3 regions of the Enterobacter chuandaensis genome follow, and region 1 is predicted to be linked to each of the others. Evidence: predicted binding sites of a transcription regulator. Region 1 holds the regulator's gene; each other region holds the start of a gene.
The links. The regulator Fur, encoded in region 1, represses iron uptake genes when iron is present. The targets are predictions, from matches to a motif close to ATAATAATGAGAACNACTATCAA.
Positions count from the first base shown of each region.

Region 2: a site for Fur is predicted at 3,311-3,333, ahead of feoA (ferrous iron transporter A). Genes of this name have one in related genera too.
Region 3: a site for Fur is predicted at 3,884-3,906, ahead of MX657_RS16300 (Nramp family divalent metal transporter). Genes of this name have one in related genera too.

Region 1 covers NZ_CP097173.1:1,368,519-1,374,992, forward strand. The annotation lists gene glnS (glutamine--tRNA ligase) at 1-98, shown strand, start outside; gene chiP (chitoporin ChiP) at 546-1,943, shown strand; gene chiQ (ChiQ/YbfN family lipoprotein) at 1,991-2,317, shown strand; gene fur (ferric iron uptake transcriptional regulator) at 2,419-2,865, opposite strand; gene fldA (flavodoxin FldA) at 3,156-3,686, opposite strand; gene ybfE (LexA regulated protein) at 3,842-4,129, opposite strand; gene ybfF (esterase) at 4,258-5,031, opposite strand; gene seqA (replication initiation negative regulator SeqA) at 5,215-5,763, shown strand; gene pgm (phosphoglucomutase (alpha-D-glucose-1,6-bisphosphate-dependent)) at 5,788-6,474, shown strand, end outside.
Region 2 covers NZ_CP097173.1:4,276,333-4,282,806, reverse strand. The annotation lists gene bioH (pimeloyl-ACP methyl ester esterase BioH) at 1-30, shown strand, start outside; gene MX657_RS20695 (YdgH/BhsA/McbA-like domain containing protein) at 142-411, shown strand; gene feoC ([Fe-S]-dependent transcriptional repressor FeoC) at 445-681, opposite strand; gene feoB (Fe(2+) transporter permease subunit FeoB) at 694-3,012, opposite strand; gene feoA (ferrous iron transporter A) at 3,043-3,270, opposite strand; gene MX657_RS20675 (Tex family protein) at 3,571-5,898, opposite strand; gene greB (transcription elongation factor GreB) at 5,985-6,458, opposite strand.
Region 3 covers NZ_CP097173.1:3,378,915-3,385,388, reverse strand. The annotation lists gene MX657_RS16310 (sensor domain-containing phosphodiesterase) at 181-2,370, shown strand; gene MX657_RS16305 (NupC/NupG family nucleoside CNT transporter) at 2,414-3,601, opposite strand; gene MX657_RS16300 (Nramp family divalent metal transporter) at 3,948-5,186, shown strand; gene MX657_RS16295 (DUF2502 domain-containing protein) at 5,219-5,575, opposite strand; gene mgrA (L-glyceraldehyde 3-phosphate reductase) at 5,703-6,474, opposite strand, start outside.

The DNA.
Region 1 (6,474 bases):
GTTACTTCTGCCTGGACAGCCGTTACAGCACCGCTGAAAAACCGGTATTTAACCGCACCGTAGGCCTGCGTGATACCTGGACGAAGATCGGCGAATAATATTGCTGCTCTGGTCAATGAGAAACAAACGCCGCTTATTGCGGCGTTTTTTTATTGAATGATCATATCGTTATAGCGGAGCTAAAATAGGTCTGGCTGAAATTTCAGGTCAATGCGGTGCTACTTATTTTTCAAAAAAAAGTTTGTATATTTTCACCAGTCCGGAATAAGTTGAAATTAGCGAAATTTAACGGTTTTATCCTCCAGAAATTAACGCCTTGCCCCGCCAAACCTCGCCTCGCGCTAAATGTTACAAACCACTACCAATTATGTGCACTTCGTCATAATCCTGACTTTTGCCCACTGAAAAGCATTGATAATTCGCGTCGCGAAAAATAACCTAAAGACGGTAGTTAATTCGAGGGTATTTATAACTACCCCTGACCATTTGGTCTTTTCTGTTTTTCGCCGTTTAAGGCGTTTTAATTCGTCAAAGAGGAATAATCTATGCGTACGTTCAGTGGCAAACGTAGTGCGCTGGCGCTGGCTATCGCCGGTGTGACAGCAATGTCGGGCCTGGTGGTTGTGCCAGAGGCGAAAGCAGCAGGTTTCATCGAAGATTCTACCCTTACGGGCGGTATTTATTACTGGCAGCGTGAGCGTGACCGTAAAGACGTCACTGAAGATAAATACAAAACTAACCTCTCTCATTCTACCTGGAACGCCAACCTGGACTTCCAGTCAGGCTATGCCGCCGATATGTTCGGTCTGGATATTGCCGCATTTACCGCGATTGAAATGGCTGAAAACGGCGATAGCGGTCACCCGAACGAAATTGCGTTCTCCTCCAGCAATAAAGCCTACGATGAAGACTGGTCCGGGGATAAAAGTGGTATCAGCCTTTATAAGGCCGCAGCGAAATTTAAATACGGCCCGGTCTGGGCGCGTGGGGGCTATATTCAGCCAACTGGCCAGACGCTGTTAGCGCCGCACTGGAGCTTTATGCCGGGCACTTACCAGGGTGCAGAAGCAGGGGCTAACTTTGACTATGGTGATGCGGGTGCGTTGAGCTTCTCCTATATGTGGACCAACGAGTACAAAGCGCCGTGGCACATTGAGATGGATAAGTTCTACCAGAACGATAAGAAAACCAAAGTCGAATACCTCCACTCGCTGGGCGCGAAGTACGACTTTAAAAACGATTTGGTTCTGGAAGCCGCATTTGGCCAGGCCGAAGGCTATATCGATCAGTATTTTGCTAAAGCCAGCTACAAATTTGATATCGCCGGTAGCCCGCTGAGCACCAGCTATCAGTTCTACGGTACGCGCGATAAAGTCAGCGATGGCAGTGTAAATGACATTTATAACGGCACCGCGTGGCTGCAGGCGTTGACCTTCGGCTACAAGGTTGGCCAGGTTGATTTACGCCTGGAAGGCACATGGGTGAAGGCGGAAGGGCAGCAGGGCTACTTCCTGCAGCGTATGACCCCAACCTATGCCTCATCTAACGGCCGTCTTGATATCTGGTGGGATAACCGCTCTGACTTCAACGCCGACGGCGAAAAAGCGGTCTTCTTCGGCGCCATGTATGACCTGAAAAACTGGAACCTGCCGGGCTGGGCAGTGGGCGCTTCTTACGCTTACGCCTGGGACGCAAAACCTGCCGATATGGCTACGCCGGATGCGTACTACGATCCAAACTATCGCCTGAAAGAGTCCTCCTACAGCCTGGATGCTATCTACACCCTGCAGGATGGCCGCGCGAAAGGCACGATGTTCAAACTGCACTTCACGCAGTATGACAACCACTCCGATATCCCAAGCTACGCGGGCGGTTACGGCAACATCTTCCAGGATGAACGTGACGTGAAATTCATGGTTATCGCCCCATTCACTATCTTCTGATGAACGCACCGGCGGGGTGACTCCTGCCGGTATGGAGAGTGCACATGATGAAAAAAATCGTAATCGTCGCGCTGTTGGCATCAGGGCTGGTGGCGTGCACGCAGACTCAGGCGCCAAAAGAGGACTCCCGTCTGAAGGAGGCGTATAGCGCCTGTATTAATAGTGCGGAAGGATCGCCGGAGAAAATTGAAGCCTGTCAGAACGTGCTAAATGTGCTGAAGAAAGAGAAAGCGCATGAGCAGTTTGCAACGCAGGAGAATATTCGCGTGATGGATTACCAGGCCTGTATCCAGGCGCGTAAAACCGGTAACGATCAGGAAGTCGCAAAGCGTTGCGATAAGATCTGGAACGAGATACGCAATAACAATAAATAAGTTACTTTACGCCCGGTGGCGCTGCGCTACCGGGCTTTTTATTGCCCAAAAAAGGCAAAAAAAAGCCAACCTTTCGGCTGGCTCAGAGTATGAACGCTGACTTATTTTGCGTCGTGCGCGTGTTCATTCTCGCGGCAATCACCTTCAGCGCAGTGACCGTAAAGGTACAGGCTGTGGTTGGTCAGGCGGATGCCATGACGGGCTGCGATTTCACGCTGACGCGCTTCGATAGAATCATCGCTGAATTCAATGACCTTGCCGCAATCGAGGCAGATCAGGTGATCGTGGTGCTGCTGCTGGGTCAGTTCGAAAACAGATTTACCGCCTTCGAAATTATGACGGGTAACAATGCCCGCGTCATCAAACTGGTTCAGCACGCGATAAACGGTGGCCAGCCCAATCTCTTCACCCATGTCGATAAGACGTTTATAGAGGTCTTCCGCACTGACATGGTGATTGTCTGGACCCTGAAGCACTTCAAGGATTTTTAACCGAGGAAGCGTTACTTTCAGGCCAGCCTTCTTTAATGCGGTATTGTTGTCAGTCATGCGGAATCTGTCCTGTTGCTAAACGATTCACTTCTGGAGGAAGTGACAGAAAATGCACCTTGGATAATGCGTCTCATTATAGAACTGCCATGGCTAAATGAAAACTGCAAGTCTCAGGCAAAGTATGCTTATAAAAATGGGGTATCACCAACAAACTTGCTCAATGGAAACCACATTTTACCAGGGAGACATTGTACAGGTCTGGGCGAAAAAGTTAAAAGTTTGTAGCAATTAATTTAATCGGTTTTACCTGGAAAACGGGCGCAACCGGAGTCGCGCCGCGAAAAAAATCAGGCGTTCAGAATGTCATCCAGGTGCAGTTCTTCACGAACCTGCTTAACCCATTTTTCAACACGCTCTGCGGTCAACTCTGGCTGACGGTCTTCATCGATGGCCAGGCCAACGAAGTGGTCATCATCTGCCAGACCTTTAGAGGCTTCAAAGTGGTAACCCGCCGTTGGCCAGTGACCGACAATTGCTGCACCGCGTGGCTCAATGATGTCGCGGATGGTGCCCAGCGCGTCACAGAAGTACTCGGCGTAGTCTTCCTGATCGCCACAACCGAACAGGGCAACCAGCTTGCCGTTGAAGTCCACCTCTTCCAGCGTCGGGAAGAAATCATCCCAGTCGCACTGGGCTTCACCGTAGTACCAGGTAGGAATACCCAGCAGCAGGATGTCATAGCCCTCGAGATCTTCTTTGCTGCTCTTGGCGATGTCATGCACATCAGCAACGTCTTTACCGAGCTGTTTCTGAATGTTTTTTGCGATATTTTCGGTATTGCCGGTATCACTGCCGAAGAAAATGCCGATGATTGCCATGAGTAAAATAACCTCTTGAAACTTAATGGTATGGTGGCGCAAATTGTCCACGGATAAGGGCAATAATAGCAGAACAGGCAACCCTGCGGAAACAGCTATCGCGCAGGACTGCACTCTGTGCTACATGAAAAGGGCGATAAAGGGGATTTTCAGACTTATGCCTGGCTGCGCAACGTCTCTAGCTGGGCGATCAACATCTCTTCAATGAGCTCGCTGCGGCTGATATTACGCGCCTCCGCCAGTTCATTAAGCGCATCGACCGCGTCGGCGTTGAGCTTCAGTTCGACACGCTTAAGCCCACGATTTTTATCGCGTTTAAGCTGATTGCGTTTATTAATACGCAGCTGTTCATCGCGCGAAAGCGGATTCGTTTTCGGTCGTCCCGGTCGACGCTCATTCGCGAACAGATCTAGTGTCGTACGGTCCGTTTGTTCTTTGGCCATGATTCTGAGACTTCGGGGGAAACACGCCGCCCTGCTAATGCCCGGGCGATAAGCGCGCCATCATACATCACCAAAAACGGCACGCCAACGACTGGAAGCCCGCAGCCTTCCAGTCGCTCTCTTTTTAATCAATTTGCAGTATCAGCGAGATAGCGGCGAATGGCGCGCAGTACGGCGTCAGGTTTTTCTGCATGAACCCAGTGTCCGGCCCCGGCAATCACGTGGGCGCGCGCCTGCGGGAACTGCGCCAGCAGCACGTCGCGGTACGCATCGGTGACGTAAGGCGAGTTACCGCCGCGAATAAAGAGGGTAGGGTGCGGCCAGGCGGGGACGGTTTCCCAACCCACGATATTGTTGTACTGGTCCCACAGCACCGGCACGTTAAAACGCCATTGCCCTTCAACGAACGATTTCAGCAGGAACTGCACCACGCCTTCTTCATCAAGATGCTCGCGCATAACGGCCGCGGCCTGCTGACGTGTAGAAACGCCAGCTTCAGTCACCGCATTGATCGCCGCGAAAATCTCATCGTGACGGCGAACGTCGTAATCCACCGGCGCAACGTCAATCACCACAAGCCCGGCAATCCGCTCAGGTGCCAGCGCGGTGAGCGCCATCACCGCTTTGCCACCCATGGAATGCCCGATGAGGGTTACCTTTTGCAGGTTATGGGCGTCCAGCGTATCCAGCAGATCCTGGGCCATTGCCGCGTAGGTCATCTCGTCTGAGCGGCCGGAAAGCCCGTGGTTGCGCATATCCACCTGGAGAATATCGTGGTCGGTAACCAGATCGCGCGCCAGCACGCCCAGATTATCCAGGCTGCCAAACAGCCCGTGAACCAGCACGATGGGGGAATTATTGCTCGGCGATTGTGCAGTTTGCGCTCGGGTATTCAATTTCATGGCAAAGTTCTTTTTTTACGTATGTCAGGTTAGGGTATCATGTTGACCATTCTGCCGCCCGGCTGCAAGGTTCCAGTTTAATCTGACTTTTGCCGCCAACCTGGTTTGACGCTATCCGCTGTTGGGATTTGACCTTATAATCCCAATGACTTGTATTCAGATAAGATATCGCACTGGATTAAGATGAAAACAATCGAAGTTGATGACGAACTCTATCAGTATATTGCCAGCCAGACTCGGCATATCGGGGAGAGCGCGTCCGACATTTTACGGCGCATGCTTAAAATTTCCGCCGCTTCACAGCCTGCCACCCCAGTTTCCAAAGATGTCGTGTCTCAGCCGAGCGTTGTTGCACAAGTCAAACCCGCCGTGACGCCGGTTAAAGATAGAGTGCGCGCGATGCGCGAGCTGCTGCTCTCCGATGAATACGCGGAGCAGAAAAAGGCGGTTAACCGTTTTATGCTGGTACTGTCTACACTTTACTCCCTGGATAACAAAGCGTTTGCTGAAGCGACCGAGTCGCTGCACGGCCGTACCCGCGTCTATTTCGCCGGTGACGAGCAGACGCTGCTGCAAAATGGCAATCAAACCAAACCTAAACATGTCCCTGGCACTCCGTACTGGGTGATCACCAATACCAATACGGGCCGCAAGTGCAGCATGATTGAACACATCATGCAGTCCATGCAGTTCCCGGCGGAATTGATTGAAAAGGTTTGCGGTACAATTTAACCCTTGCATCAGAAGGACCCGGTAATGGCAAATCACAGCCGTGCAGGCCAACCTGCACAACAAAGCGATTTGATTAACGTCGCTCAGCTGACCGCGCAGTATTACGTGCTGAAACCGGTCGTGGGCAACGCAGAACACGCAGTGAAGTTTGGTACATCTGGCCACCGCGGTAGTGCGGCGCGCCACAGCTTTAACGAACCGCACATTCTGGCCATTGCTCAGGCCATTGCGGAAGAGCGCGCTAAAAACGGCGTTACCGGTCCATGCTACGTGGGTAAAGATACCCATGCGCTGTCTGAACCGGCGTTTATTTCCGTGCTGGAAGTGCTGGCGGCGAACGGTGTGGACGTGATTGTTCAGGAGAACAATGGGTTTACTCCAACGCCTGCGGTTTCAAACGCCATCCTTGTGCACAATAAAAAAGGCGGCGCGCTGGCGGACGGGATCGTTATTACCCCATCCCACAACCCGCCGGAAGACGGCGGCATCAAATACAATCCGCCTAACGGTGGTCCGGCAGATACCAACGTCACCAAAGTGGTGGAAGATCGTGCAAACGCGCTGCTGGCCGACGGCCTGAAAGGCGTTAAACGTATTTCTCTTGATGAAGCGATGGCCTCCGGCCACGTGAAAGAGCAGGATCTGGTTCAGCCGTTCGTGGAAGGACTGGCGGATATCGTCGATATGGCGGCCATTCAGAAAGCTGGCCTG
Region 2 (6,474 bases), 1.8 Mb from region 1:
CTTGTTGCGTTAAGTCAACGTTTAGACTGATTATTTTCTATCCAGCCTGGAAAAAGTAACACACCGCAACCATACTCCAGATGTCGTTGCGGTTGTTCTGCCTACGATAATCAAAACAACAATCCTATGGAGAGTCAGGCTATGAAACTTGTTACAGGTATTGTCACTTCTCTGGTTATTGGGTCACTGTCATTTGGCGTCTTTGCAGCGAAAGAGCTGGAAAAAGATAAAGTTGCCGGGATGAATCTGACGAAAATTGGTGAGATTTCTACGTCTGACACCACCGCGCCGATGGACGCAAGAAAAGAGCTGTCGAAGAAAGCGGATGAGCTGGGCGGGACATACTACGTCGTCACCAGCGCAGAAAAACAGACCAAAAACGTTCGCGCTACTGCGGACGTCTATAAGTAATACGATAAAGCCGGGCAGCAATGCCCGGCTTTGTTAGCGCAGTGCCCACCACTCCCTGAGGCAGGCCTTTCCTTCCGGGCAGCTTTTACAACTGCCGGAGAGGCAACCCTCCGCGTCCTCCTGTATCCGCACGGCTTTACCCATCGCTTCCAGGCGTTCCAGCATGGCATCGATCATCGGCTGCGGCGTATGCAGGCTGAGGCTGAGCTGCTTTGCCTCCATCCGCCCCTGAAGCGCCAGCAGGTCACGAACCTGAATCAACGATGCCATCTGTTTTCCCCCTTAGTGACAGTCGCCAGCCGGGCTGTTGCAGCAGGTGGTTGGGGTTTTACGCGTTGCCAGCAGGTTAATATCAACGCGGCTCCGCGCCCGGCGCAGCAGGCCAATTACAATTACGTTAAACAGGACGACCGCCAGGATGCTGACCAGGCTGTAGCGCGGGTGCTGGCTGAAGTTAACGGTCTGATAAAACAGCGTCGCCAGCGAGTAAGCGATATCCAGCCCCCACAAGATGGAGAAGCCCATCCAGCCGCGGCTGGACTCGCGGGCAATCGCCCCCATCACCGAGATGCACGGAATATAGAGCAGAACGAAGATGAGGTAGCTGTAGGCCGCAGACGCGCTGCCAAACTTCTCGCCCATCACGCCCATGGCACCGGTCGCCATTTCGCCGTCGCCTTTGCTGGCCTCAATCGGGTTCGCCAGCACGCTCAGGCTGAAGGTGTCTTTCAGGCTCTGCCAGGTTTCCTCAACGGCACTCAGCAGTTCGTCACCGAGGTGAAACTCCGCCGGGTTAAATTCCTGCTCCTGAATGTTCTCTGCGGTGTAGAGCGTGTTCAGCGTCCCGACAACCACCTCTTTTGCCATCGCACCAGTGAACAGTCCCACGGTCGCCTGCCAGTTATCCTCCTGCACGCCAATCGGTTTGAAGACCGGCGTGATGACGCGGCTGACGGAGGCAAGGGCAGAGTCGTTGATGTTGTCTGCCGCCTGACCGGTGAGGGTGAAGCTGTTCAACGCGCTCAGGAAGATACTGACGATGACAATCACCTTACCGGCGCGCAGCACGAAGCCTTTCAGGCGTTGCCAGGTCTGGATCGCCAGGCTTTTCAGATGCGGAACGTGATAGACCGGCAGCTCCATTACAAACGGTGACGCTTCACCGCGCATAATAGTGTGCTTGAGCATCAGACCAGTCAGGATCGCCATCACGATGCCCAGCACGTACAGCGAGAAGACCGCCAGCGCGCCCTGCTGACCAAAGAAGGCTGCGGCAAAGACCGCAAAGATTGCCAGACGGGCACCGCAGGACATAAACGGCGCCATCATGATGGTCATCAGGCGTTCACGCGGCGCATCCAGGGTGCGCGCGCCCATTACCGACGGCACGTTACAGCCGAAGCCGACGATCAGCGGGACGAAGGATTTACCCGGCAGGCCCAGCGCCTGCATCAGGCGGTCCATCACGAAGGCGGCGCGCGCCATGTAGCCGGAATCTTCCAGGAACGAGAGGAACAGATACATCATGCCAATCTGCGGCACCAGCGGCAGCACGGTGTTGATACCGCCGCCGATCCCCTGGGCGAGGAAGATGGTTAACCATTCCGGGAAGTGCAGGGTGTAACCTACCCACTGAATACCGTGTACGAAAACGGCGACGGAACCCGCGTCAAAAATTGGCTGCAGCGCACCGCCGATGTTAATGGCGAGCAGGAACATCACGTACATCACCAGCAGGAAGATCGGCAAACCGAGGAAGCGGTTAAGTACAATCTTATCCACCGCCGCCGTAAAGCGGCTGGGTTCTGCGGTAAGCGCGTTACTGACCACGTCGCAAATTGAGGCAATGGCCTGGTAGCGCGCATCGGCGATGTGCAGCGCCGGGTCGTCCAGCTCGTCGCTGAGACGGGCGAGGGCCACGTCCAGCTTATCTGCCGCATGTCCGGCATAGGCGCGGCTATAGATATCCCCTTCCAGCATCTGCAGGCCGAGCCACAGACGCTGTTTCGCAGGCATGCTGTTGTCCATCTCCTGCGCCAGCAGATCGGCTTCGCGCAGCAGGGGCTGGGCGTAGTGCACCAGCTCAACGTCGCGGTTTCCCGCGTGACGGTCAATCGCCAGCTTCAGGGCGTCGATACCGCGAGCGCGCGTTGAGACCAGCGGAACCACCGGACAGCCCAGGCGCGCGGAGAGCGCATCGACGTCGATACGCAGCTTTTGTTTTTCCGCAATGTCGAGCATGTTGAGCGCCACGATGCAGGGGATCCCCAGCTCCAGCAGTTGCAGCGTCAGGTAAAGGTTTCGCTCGAGGTTGGAGGCGTCAACGACGTTAATCAGCAGATCCGCGTCGCCGCCCAAAATGTAATGACAGGCGATCTGCTCATCGAGCGAAGTCTGGGACGAAATCGTGGTTAAGGAGTAGGTGCCGGGAAGGTCAACCAGGGTGACCTGATTGTCCGTTGTCGTGAACTGGCCTTCTTTACGTTCAACCGTCACGCCCGCCCAGTTGCCGACGCGCTGACGCGCCCCCGTCAGCTGGTTAAATAACGTTGTCTTGCCGGAATTAGGATTGCCAATTAAGCCAATAGTTAACTTTTTCATTTTTTTAGACTCACTGAAACCGCTGGCTTGTTATCGGGATAAGGCTTCGACTTCTATTAATGCGAGGTCTTTTTTACGCAGAACCAGATTGACGCGTCGGGTTTCGATATGAACAGGATCGCCTAACGGCGCCACGCGTACGACCTGGAATGACGAGCCCGGCAGCATGCCCAGCGACAGCAGCTTTTGCCGATAGGCTGGGCTAATTTCTCGGGTAAAACCGGTAATTTTCCATGCACTGTCTGGAGTGAATTGCATAATGCCTGATTCCACGAGAGGTTAAATAATCTACACTGCGATGATAATGAGAATAGTTTTTATCAGCAATAATAAAAATGTGACCGGATGTTGTTAATCGTATTAATTTGCGGTCTGCTTGACCTTGCTCAATATTTACGGAATTGAGGTGAAAATAAAAAGAAGGGTATTTGTTAACGAGGTGATAATTCGTGGTTTAAATATGGATATGCAATCGGTTTCATATTTTACGATATAATTTTTCCCTCACCCCGGCCCTCTCCCCTTTGGGGAGAGGGTTAGGGTGAGGGGGGTGTTGCCTTAGCGTTTCTTACCCATCGCCGCCGCCAGCGCATCCATCATTGCGCTGTTGCCCGCAGGCTGTGCGTCACGTCCGCGTGGTTTGGCTTTCGCTGCCGGACGCTGCTGCTCGCGGCCACCGCCGTTGCCGCCACGGCGCGCGTTGGTATCGCCCGGCTGCTCGTCCAGACGCATGGTCAGGGCGATACGCTTGCGCTGCAGATCCACTTCCAGCACTTTCACCTTCACGATGTCGCCCGCTTTGACCACGGTGTGCGGGTCTTCAACGAACTTGTCGGCGAGGGATGAGATATGCACCAGACCGTCCTGGTGCACGCCGATATCGACAAACGCGCCGAAGTTGGTGACGTTGGTCACCGCACCTTCCAGCACCATGCCCGGCAGGAGATCGTTCATGGTCTCGATGCCGTCAGCAAAGGTCGCGGTTTTAAACTCTGGACGCGGATCGCGGCCCGGTTTTTCCAGCTCTTTGATGATATCGGTGACGGTTGGCACGCCAAATTTGTCGTCGGTGAAATCCACCGCTTTCAGGTTGCGCAGCGCGCCGCTGTCGCCCATAAGATCTTTCAGCGCCTGCTGGGTGGCGGCCAGAATGCGCTCCACCACCGGGTACGCTTCCGGGTGAACGGTGGAAGCATCCAGCGGGTTATCGCCGTGGTTGATGCGCAGGAAGCCCGCGCACTGCTCAAAGGCTTTTGGCCCCAGGCGACTTACCTTCAGCAGTTGCTGACGGTTCTGGAACTGGCCGTTCTCATCGCGCCAGGCGACGATGTTCTGCGCCATCATGCGGGTTAAGCCCGCCACGCGGGTCAGCAGGGGAACGGAAGCGGTGTTCAGATCCACGCCGACGGCGTTTACGCAGTCTTCCACCACCGCATCCAGCTTGCGCGCCAGCTGAGTCTGGCTCACGTCGTGCTGGTACTGGCCCACGCCGATAGATTTTGGATCGATCTTCACCAGCTCCGCCAGCGGATCCTGCAGGCGGCGTGCGATAGAAACCGCACCGCGAAGGGAAACGTCCAGGTCCGGGAACTCCTGCGCCGCCAGCTCGGATGCGGAATAGACGGATGCCCCCGCTTCGCTGACGATCACTTTCTGTGCCGTCACTTTCGGGAACTGCTTCTGCACGTCGAGGTAGAAACGCTCGGTTTCACGGGACGCCGTGCCGTTACCGATGGCAACCAGCTCCACGTTGTACTTCTCGCACAGCGCCGCCACCACGACGGCGGCTTTCGCTGCCTGCCCGGTATGCGGATAAATGGTATCGGTCGCCACCAGCTTGCCGGTGCCGTCAACCACTGCGACCTTCACGCCGGTACGCAGGCCCGGATCGAGACCCATGGTGGCGCGCAGGCCCGCAGGGGCAGCCATCAGCAGGTCGTGCAGGTTACGGGCGAAGACGTTAATCGCTTCATCTTCGGCGCGCTCGCGCACGGTGCCCATCAGCTCGGTTTCCAGATGCATCAGCACCTTGATGCGCCAGGTCCAGCTCACCACGCCTTTGCGCCAGCTGTCCGCCGGGGCGTTGTTCAGGCGCAGGCCAAGATGGTCGATGATGATCTGCTCGCAGTGGCTCTCTTTCGGCGGCTCGTCAAACTGCGGGTCGGCGTTCAGGGAGAGCTGGAGCACGCCTTCGTTGCGGCCGCGGAACATCGCCAGCGCGCGGTGTGAAGGGGTGGTTGAAATCGGTTCGTGGTGATCGAAGTAGTCGCGGAATTTCGCGCCTTCTTCCTCTTTACCTGCGACGACGGTAGAGACGATGTGGGCGTTCTTCCACAGATAATCACGCACTTTGGCGAGCAGTGCGGCGTCTTCGGCGAAGCGCTCCATCAGAATGTAGCGCGCGCCGTCCAGAGCGGCCTTGGTATCGGCGACGCCTTTGTCGGCGTCGATGAATTTCGCCGCTTCGGTATCCGGGTCGTGAGAAGGCTCGTTCCACAGCAGATCGGCCAGCGGCTCAAGGCCCGCTTCAATCGCAATCTGCCCGCGGGTGCGGCGCTTCGGTTTGTAGGGCAGATAGAGATCTTCGAGTTCGGTTTTGCTCAGGGTGCCGTTAATGGCGCTTTCCAGCTCGCTGGTCAGCTTGCCCTGTTCGCCGATGGATTTGAGGATTGCCTGACGTCGGTCTTCCAGTTCGCGCAGATAGCCCAGACGGGTCTCCAGGTTACGCAACTGCGTGTCATCCAGACCGCCGGTGACTTCCTTACGATAACGTGCAATAAACGGCACGGTGTTCCCTTCATCAAGCAGGCGAACGGCAGCTTCTACCTGTTCGGCTCTGGCCTGAAGTTCACCCGCAATAATGCGGCAGAGCGAATCTTTCATCATGGCTTTATCATCTTGTGGGTCAAAAATCAGGGGATAGTTATACGGGCTGACATGGCAAAATGCCAGCCGGGGAGGGCGCTCTCGGACTATTTTACGTAGACGATCTCATTGACATACCAGCTGGCTTCACCGGCGGGGGTCTGAACGACGGCCAGGTCACCCACTTCTTTTTTCAGCAGCGCGCGGGCCATCGGGGAGTCGATAGAGATGTAATCCTTACGACCGAAAATTTCATCGTAACCGACGATGCGAAAACGCAGGGTATCACCGTCATCGTTTTCTATCTCCACCCACGCGCCGAAGAACACTTTGCCCTCCTGCTGCGGGGAGTAATCGACAATTTTGAGATTTTCGAGGCACTTGGTCAGGTAGCGTACCCGGCGGTCGATCTCACGCAGTCGCTTTTTGTTGTACTGATAGTCCGCATTTTCGCTGCGATCGCCCAGGCTGGCCGCCCAGGTCACCTTTTTGGTCACTTCAGGACGCTCTTCGCGCCAGAGGTAATCCATCTCTTTTTTAAGTTTTTCGTACCCTTCGCGGGTGATCAGGGGCGTTTTCATGGTGAAGCCTTTGCTG
Region 3 (6,474 bases), 2.0 Mb from region 1:
TTTTATGTGTTTGTAACACCCCTAAACATATTTTGTTGCCAAAATGGTGTTTTCCCATATCTCACCTCAACCGAAATCAATAAATCAGTCTATAAATAGACTTCAACTTGATTCGTGTAATTAATAAACCTATTATCCATGCGGTCAATGATATGAACGGATAATAATCTCTCCAGCTTAATGAATAGAAAAACGTATAATAATGTAAAGATATTTATAATTGCTCTGGCGATCTGCCTGATTGCGGTTCCCGTTTCCCGTTATCTCTCCCCTCGTGCAATTGTTAATGAGCATGACGTTTATTTAGCGTGGCTCCCGTTAAGCGTTATGCTGGCGGTTATGCTGTTATTGGGGCGCCGCGGTATTCTGCCTATTCTTATAAGTTTTATGGTTGCTAATATATTTAACGTTAATTTAGCACCGCTACAATATTCAGTATTACTGTTCTGTCAGACGTTCTCCGTATTCGCTGCCTGCGGCGTCCTGCGCCTCCTTCTGGGCCGACGCTGGCGCTACTGCATGCCCAACAAATACATCGGTTTACGCATATTTTGGCTCGGCTTTATGGTGCCGATAGGCATTAAAATGTCGATGTATCTGGCTGGCTATTTCTTTGATTTCCCGGTCACAATCTCCACTTTCTTTGGCGAAGGAACAGTAATTTATAACGTCGTTGACATTCAAAGTCTGATATGCGCGGCGATGATTTTTACCATGATGTTCTATTATCCGTTAAGAATGATTATTAATCCTCGTTATGCCGTCAAATTCTGGCGGCGAAGTGTGAAGCCCGTGTTTTTACACAAGAAATCATTATATATATTCGTCTGGCTGATGCTGTTAATCGCCATTATTGCAATTTTATGTGCGCCTTTTGAGTCGCCTGTTATTGCAGGCTATTTGATGCCGGTTACTTTCATTCTCTTTACATTAGCGATTAGCCGTCTGAGCTACGCGCTTATCTCTCTGCTGTGGGCCACCTCCGCGCTTCTGCTGTTGACCTACAACTACAACTTTCTTAACGGTGTGGAGTCGGGCCATTCGCTCTCCTTTATCCTGTCGGTGCTGATCTCTTTTGCTATCTGCCTGCTTTATATGTCGCGGATCTATCAGCGTAGCGAATGGTTGAAGCAGGGCTGGCAGGACAGGGCGCTCACCGATCCTTTGACCGGATTACCCAACATTCGTGCGCTGGAAGATTTTCTCCTCGACCATCCGGATGCCAAAGTGTGTTGCCTTCGCATGGATAATCTGGAGTTTTTGAGCCGCCATTACGGCATTCTCATGCGGGTGCACTGCAAACGGATGATCACGACCTCCCTCCAGCCGCTGTTGCAGAAAGATGAGACGCTTTTCCAGCTGCCGGGAAGCGAGCTGGTGCTGGTATTACTTGGGCAGGGAACGGCTGAGCGCCTCCAGCATATGGTTGATCGGCTGAACAGCCGTAAGATTTTCTGGAATAATACCGGGCTGGATATCGAATTTGGCGCGTCCTGGGGAATGGTCGAAAACGGTGAGAGACTGCACCACACGCTGGGGCAACTGAGCTGGCTGGCCGAGCAATCCTGCGGAGCGCACAACGTTCTTGCGCTGACGAATAGCCTGGAAGCTGCATCAGGACAAACAACGGAGCGTGTCCTGATGCTGGCGCGGATTAAGCACGCCCTGGAGGCGGATCAGTTCCATTTATACACGCAGCCGATCCAGAAAGCTGACGGTAGCGGGTACTACGAAATTCTGGCGCGTATGGAGAGCGAGGGCGAGATCATCACCCCTGACCGCTTTATTCCGCTGATTGCCCAGTTCAACCTCAGCCATCGGTTTGATATGTGCATCATGGAAAAATTGCTGTTGTGGCTGCGCGATCACCCAGCGACGCAGGCTGGCGCCCGTTTCTCTGTCAATCTGATGCCGCTTACGCTGATGCAAAAAGAGGTGGCGACCGAGATTTGCTCTCTCTTTGAACGGTACGGCGTTGCGCCTCAGGCTGTGGTGATTGAGATCACCGAAGAGCAGGCCTTTTCCAATTCCGGCTGCAGCATCCACAATATTCAGCAACTGCGGGATTACGGTTTCCGTATTGCCATCGATGATTTTGGAACCGGCTACGCCAACTATGAGCGTCTGAGACGCCTGCAGGCAGACATCATTAAAATTGACGGCTGTTTCGTGAAAGATATTTGTACTGATGATATGGACGCAATGATCGTCCAGTCGATATGTAATCTGGCGAAGACGAAATCACTGTGTGTGGTGGCAGAATATGTTGAGACGCCAGCGCAGCGGGAGATGCTGCTACGCTTCGGCGTGGACTACCTGCAGGGATACCTGATAGGCAAACCCAAACCGCTGGAAGAATTACGGGCATAAAAAAACCGGGAGTAAGACTCCCGGTTTTTTTTTACGGTAAACGTTACAGAACCAGCGCAGCGATAGAAGCAGACAGGACGCTCACCAGGGTGGAGCCGTAAACCAGTTTCAGGCCAAAGCGAGAAACCACGTTACCCTGTTCTTCGTTCAGGCCTTTAATCGCACCGGCGATAATACCGATGGACGAGAAGTTCGCGAAGGAGACCAGGAATACGGACAGAATGCCTTCCGCACGTGGAGAGAGCGTGCTGGCGATTTTCTGCAGATCCATCATCGCAACGAATTCGTTAGAAACCAGTTTGGTCGCCATGATACTGCCTACCTGCAGTGCTTCATGAGCCGGAACACCCATCACCCATGCGACAGGGTAGAAGATGTAGCCCAGGATGCCCTGGAAGGAGATGCCCAGCACAGCGGCGAACAGGGCGTTCAGTGCGGAGATCAGGGCGATAAAGCCGATCAGCATCGCGGCAACAATAATCGCCACTTTGAAACCTGCCAGAATGTACTCGCCCAGCATTTCGAAGAAGCTCTGGCCTTCATGCAGGTTTGACATCTGAATATTCTCTTCGCTGGCGTCAACGCGGTACGGGTTGATCAGCGACAGAACGATAAAGGTGCTGAACATGTTCAGAACCAGCGCAGCAACGACATATTTTGGCTCCAGCATGGTCATATACGCGCCCACGATAGACATGGATACGGTAGACATTGCGGTTGCCGCCATGGTGTACATGCGGTTACGGGACATTTTGCCGAGAATATCTTTATACGCGATGAAGTTCTCAGACTGACCGAGGATCAGGGAGCTTACGGCGTTGAAAGATTCCAGCTTGCCCATGCCGTTTACTTTGGATAACAGAAAACCAATGCCACGAATGACGAACGGCAGAACGCGGATGTGTTGCAGAATACCAATCAGCGCGGAGATGAAGACGATTGGGCACAGCACCTTCAGGAAGAAGAATGCCAGACCTTCGTCGTTCATTTTACCGAAGACAAAGTTGGTCCCTTCGTTGGCGAATCCGAGCAGTTTTTCGAACATTTCGGAGAAGCCTTTCACGAAGCCGAGGCCTACGTTGGAGTTCAGGAAGAACCACGCAAGTAAAACTTCAATGACCAGCAGTTGGACAACATAACGAATACGAATTTTTTTGCGGTCTGTGCTGACCAGCAATGCAAGTGCAGTAACGACAACAAGTGCCAGGACAAAATGAAGGACGCGGTCCATATTTGCTCCAAATATGAGGCAGGTTTAATTTTCGTGCACATTCTATGTAACAAGCGAAAAGAAAACGAGATCAAGGGCACACTATAGTTACATCCTGTGACGAGTCTCAAAATTAGTGATCCACAATACATTTTTGTTATGTTAGGTAAATGAGTGAAAAGTTAAGTTTGTGTGCTACGCTTCACAAATGACCGTGCATTTTCACATTCTGTGATGTCGCGCCACCTGCCCATCTATTGTTCTTAGCTATCAGAGAAATCATTTTAAACTTCCCGAATGATCTTGATAATCATTCTCATTTTGATAGCATTAAACATAGCAAAGGCTATATTTCCAGAGGCAGATGATGACAAACAGTCGCGTAGAGGGTAGCAGTGGCAGAGCAGCGCGCAAGTTGCGGTTCGCGTTAATGGGACCTGCGTTCATTGCTGCCATCGGCTATATCGATCCGGGTAATTTTGCGACCAATATTCAGGCCGGGGCCAGCTTCGGCTATAAGCTGCTGTGGGTGGTCGTCTGGGCAAACCTGATGGCGATGCTGATTCAGATGCTTTCTGCAAAACTGGGGATTGCCACGGGTAAAAACCTGGCGGAGCAAATTCGTGACCACTATCCGCGTCCGGCGGTGTGGCTCTACTGGGTTCAGGCGGAAATCATCGCCATGGCAACCGATCTCGCTGAATTTATCGGGGCGGCGATCGGTTTTAAGCTGATTCTGGGCGTGTCGCTGTTACAGGGGGCGGTCCTGACGGGGATTGCCACATTCCTGATCCTGATGTTACAGCGTAGGGGGCAAAAACCGCTGGAGAAGGTCATTGGCGGCCTGCTGCTGTTTGTTGCTGCGGCCTATATTGTCGAGCTCGTTTTCTCGCAGCCGAACCTGGCGCAGCTTGGGAAAGGGATGGTCATTCCCAGCCTGCCAACGTCAGAAGCGGTATTTCTCGCCGCCGGTGTGCTTGGGGCGACCATCATGCCGCATGTTATTTATCTCCACTCTTCGCTGACCCAGCACCTTCACGGCGGTACGCGTAAAGAACGCTACTCGGCAACCAAATGGGATGTGGCTATCGCCATGACCATTGCGGGTTTCGTGAATCTGGCGATGATGGCCACCGCAGCTGCAGCTTTCCACTTTAACGGTCATACTGGCGTCGCCGATCTCGACCAGGCTTACCTCACGCTGGAGCCGTTATTGAGCCATGCTGCCGCCACGATATTTGGGCTGAGCCTGGTAGCCGCCGGTCTCTCCTCCACGGTGGTGGGGACGCTGGCAGGGCAGGTGGTGATGCAGGGATTTGTTCGCTTCCATATTCCATTGTGGGTGCGTCGTTCTGTCACCATGCTTCCGTCGTTTATCGTGATTCTGATGGGGCTCGATCCAACACGAATTCTGGTGATGAGCCAGGTGCTGCTAAGCTTTGGCATCGCGCTGGCGCTGGTACCGCTGCTGATTTTTACCAGCAACAAAAACCTGATGGGCGATCTGGTTAACACGACGCGGGTAAAACGGGCCGGGTGGGCCATCGTGGTGGTGGTCGTAGCGCTAAACCTGTGGTTGTTGATTGGCACAGCGCTCGGGTTATAAAAGAAAAAGGAGCCGGGTGGCTCCTTTTTGCATTAATGATGACCGTGGCCGTGGCCGTGACCACCTCGTCCTTTTCCGCCGTGACCCCAGCCGCCGCGGCGGTCGTCACGATCGTTCCAGCCTTCGCGATAGCCGCGTTCATAGGCGTTGTTTTTATACCAGCCACGATGCAGGCCGTTATCGTGCCTGCGCCAGCGGTCACCACGCCATTCATAATGACGGTTCCAGTAGTCACGGTCGCGCCAATAGCCACCGTCCCAGTATCTGCCGTAGTCGTCACGATCGCCAATTTGTAATTTTACTGATGGCAACAGGGTGATTTCGCCCGCAGTGGCGACGAGCGGGGCCGAAGCCAGTAATACCGCTGCAAGAATCAGTGACCTGAACATACTCTATCTCCTTCACGATCGGGGCCTTTGTGGAGCCTGTTAACGCAATATTACGAGTTGGTAAAGGCTCGTTTCATCGCCTCAACTCCGAATTCCTGAATGAGAGCACTTTTTGCTAAAAGTGGATTTATTTTGAACTGCTCAGGATCTGATCGATTAGAGAAAGTTCTTCCGCGGTAAACTGGCGGTTTTCCAGCATACCCACGGCATCATCAATCTGAGCCGTTTTGCTGGCCCCGATCAGCACCGACGTGACTTCCTCATGGCGTAACACCCAGGCGAGCGCCATCTGCGACAGCTTCTGACCACGACTTTCCGCCAGGGCGTTTAGCTTACGTACCTTCTCCAGTTTCTCCTCGGTGATCTGATCCGGGTTAAGGAACTGACTGCCGCTTGCTGCGCGAGAGTCTGCGGGAATACCGTTCAGATAGCGGTTGGTCAATTGCCCGCCTGCCAGCGGCGAGAAGGGTATGCAGCCGACCCCTTTTTCCTGCAGAACATCCAGCAAACCCTCTTCCGGCGCACGTTCGAACATCGAGTATTTCGGCTGGTGGATCAGGCAGGGCGTGCCCAGATCGTTCAGGATATCAATCGCTTTTCGCGCCAGCTCGGCAGGATAGTTGGATAAACCGACATACAGGGCTTTTCCCTGACGCACCAGATGGTCAAGCGCTTTCATGGTTTCCTGCAGCGGCGTCTCCGGGTCAGGACGGTGGTGATAGAAGATATCGACATACTCCAGACCCGTGCGTTTCAGGCTTTGATCGAGGCTCGCCAGCAGGTATTTACGTGAGCCCCAGTCGCCGTAAGGGCCATCCCACATGGTATATCCCGCCTTCGTGGAGACGATCAGCTCGTCGCGCCAGGGCAGAAAATCCTCCTGCAAAATACGGCCGAAA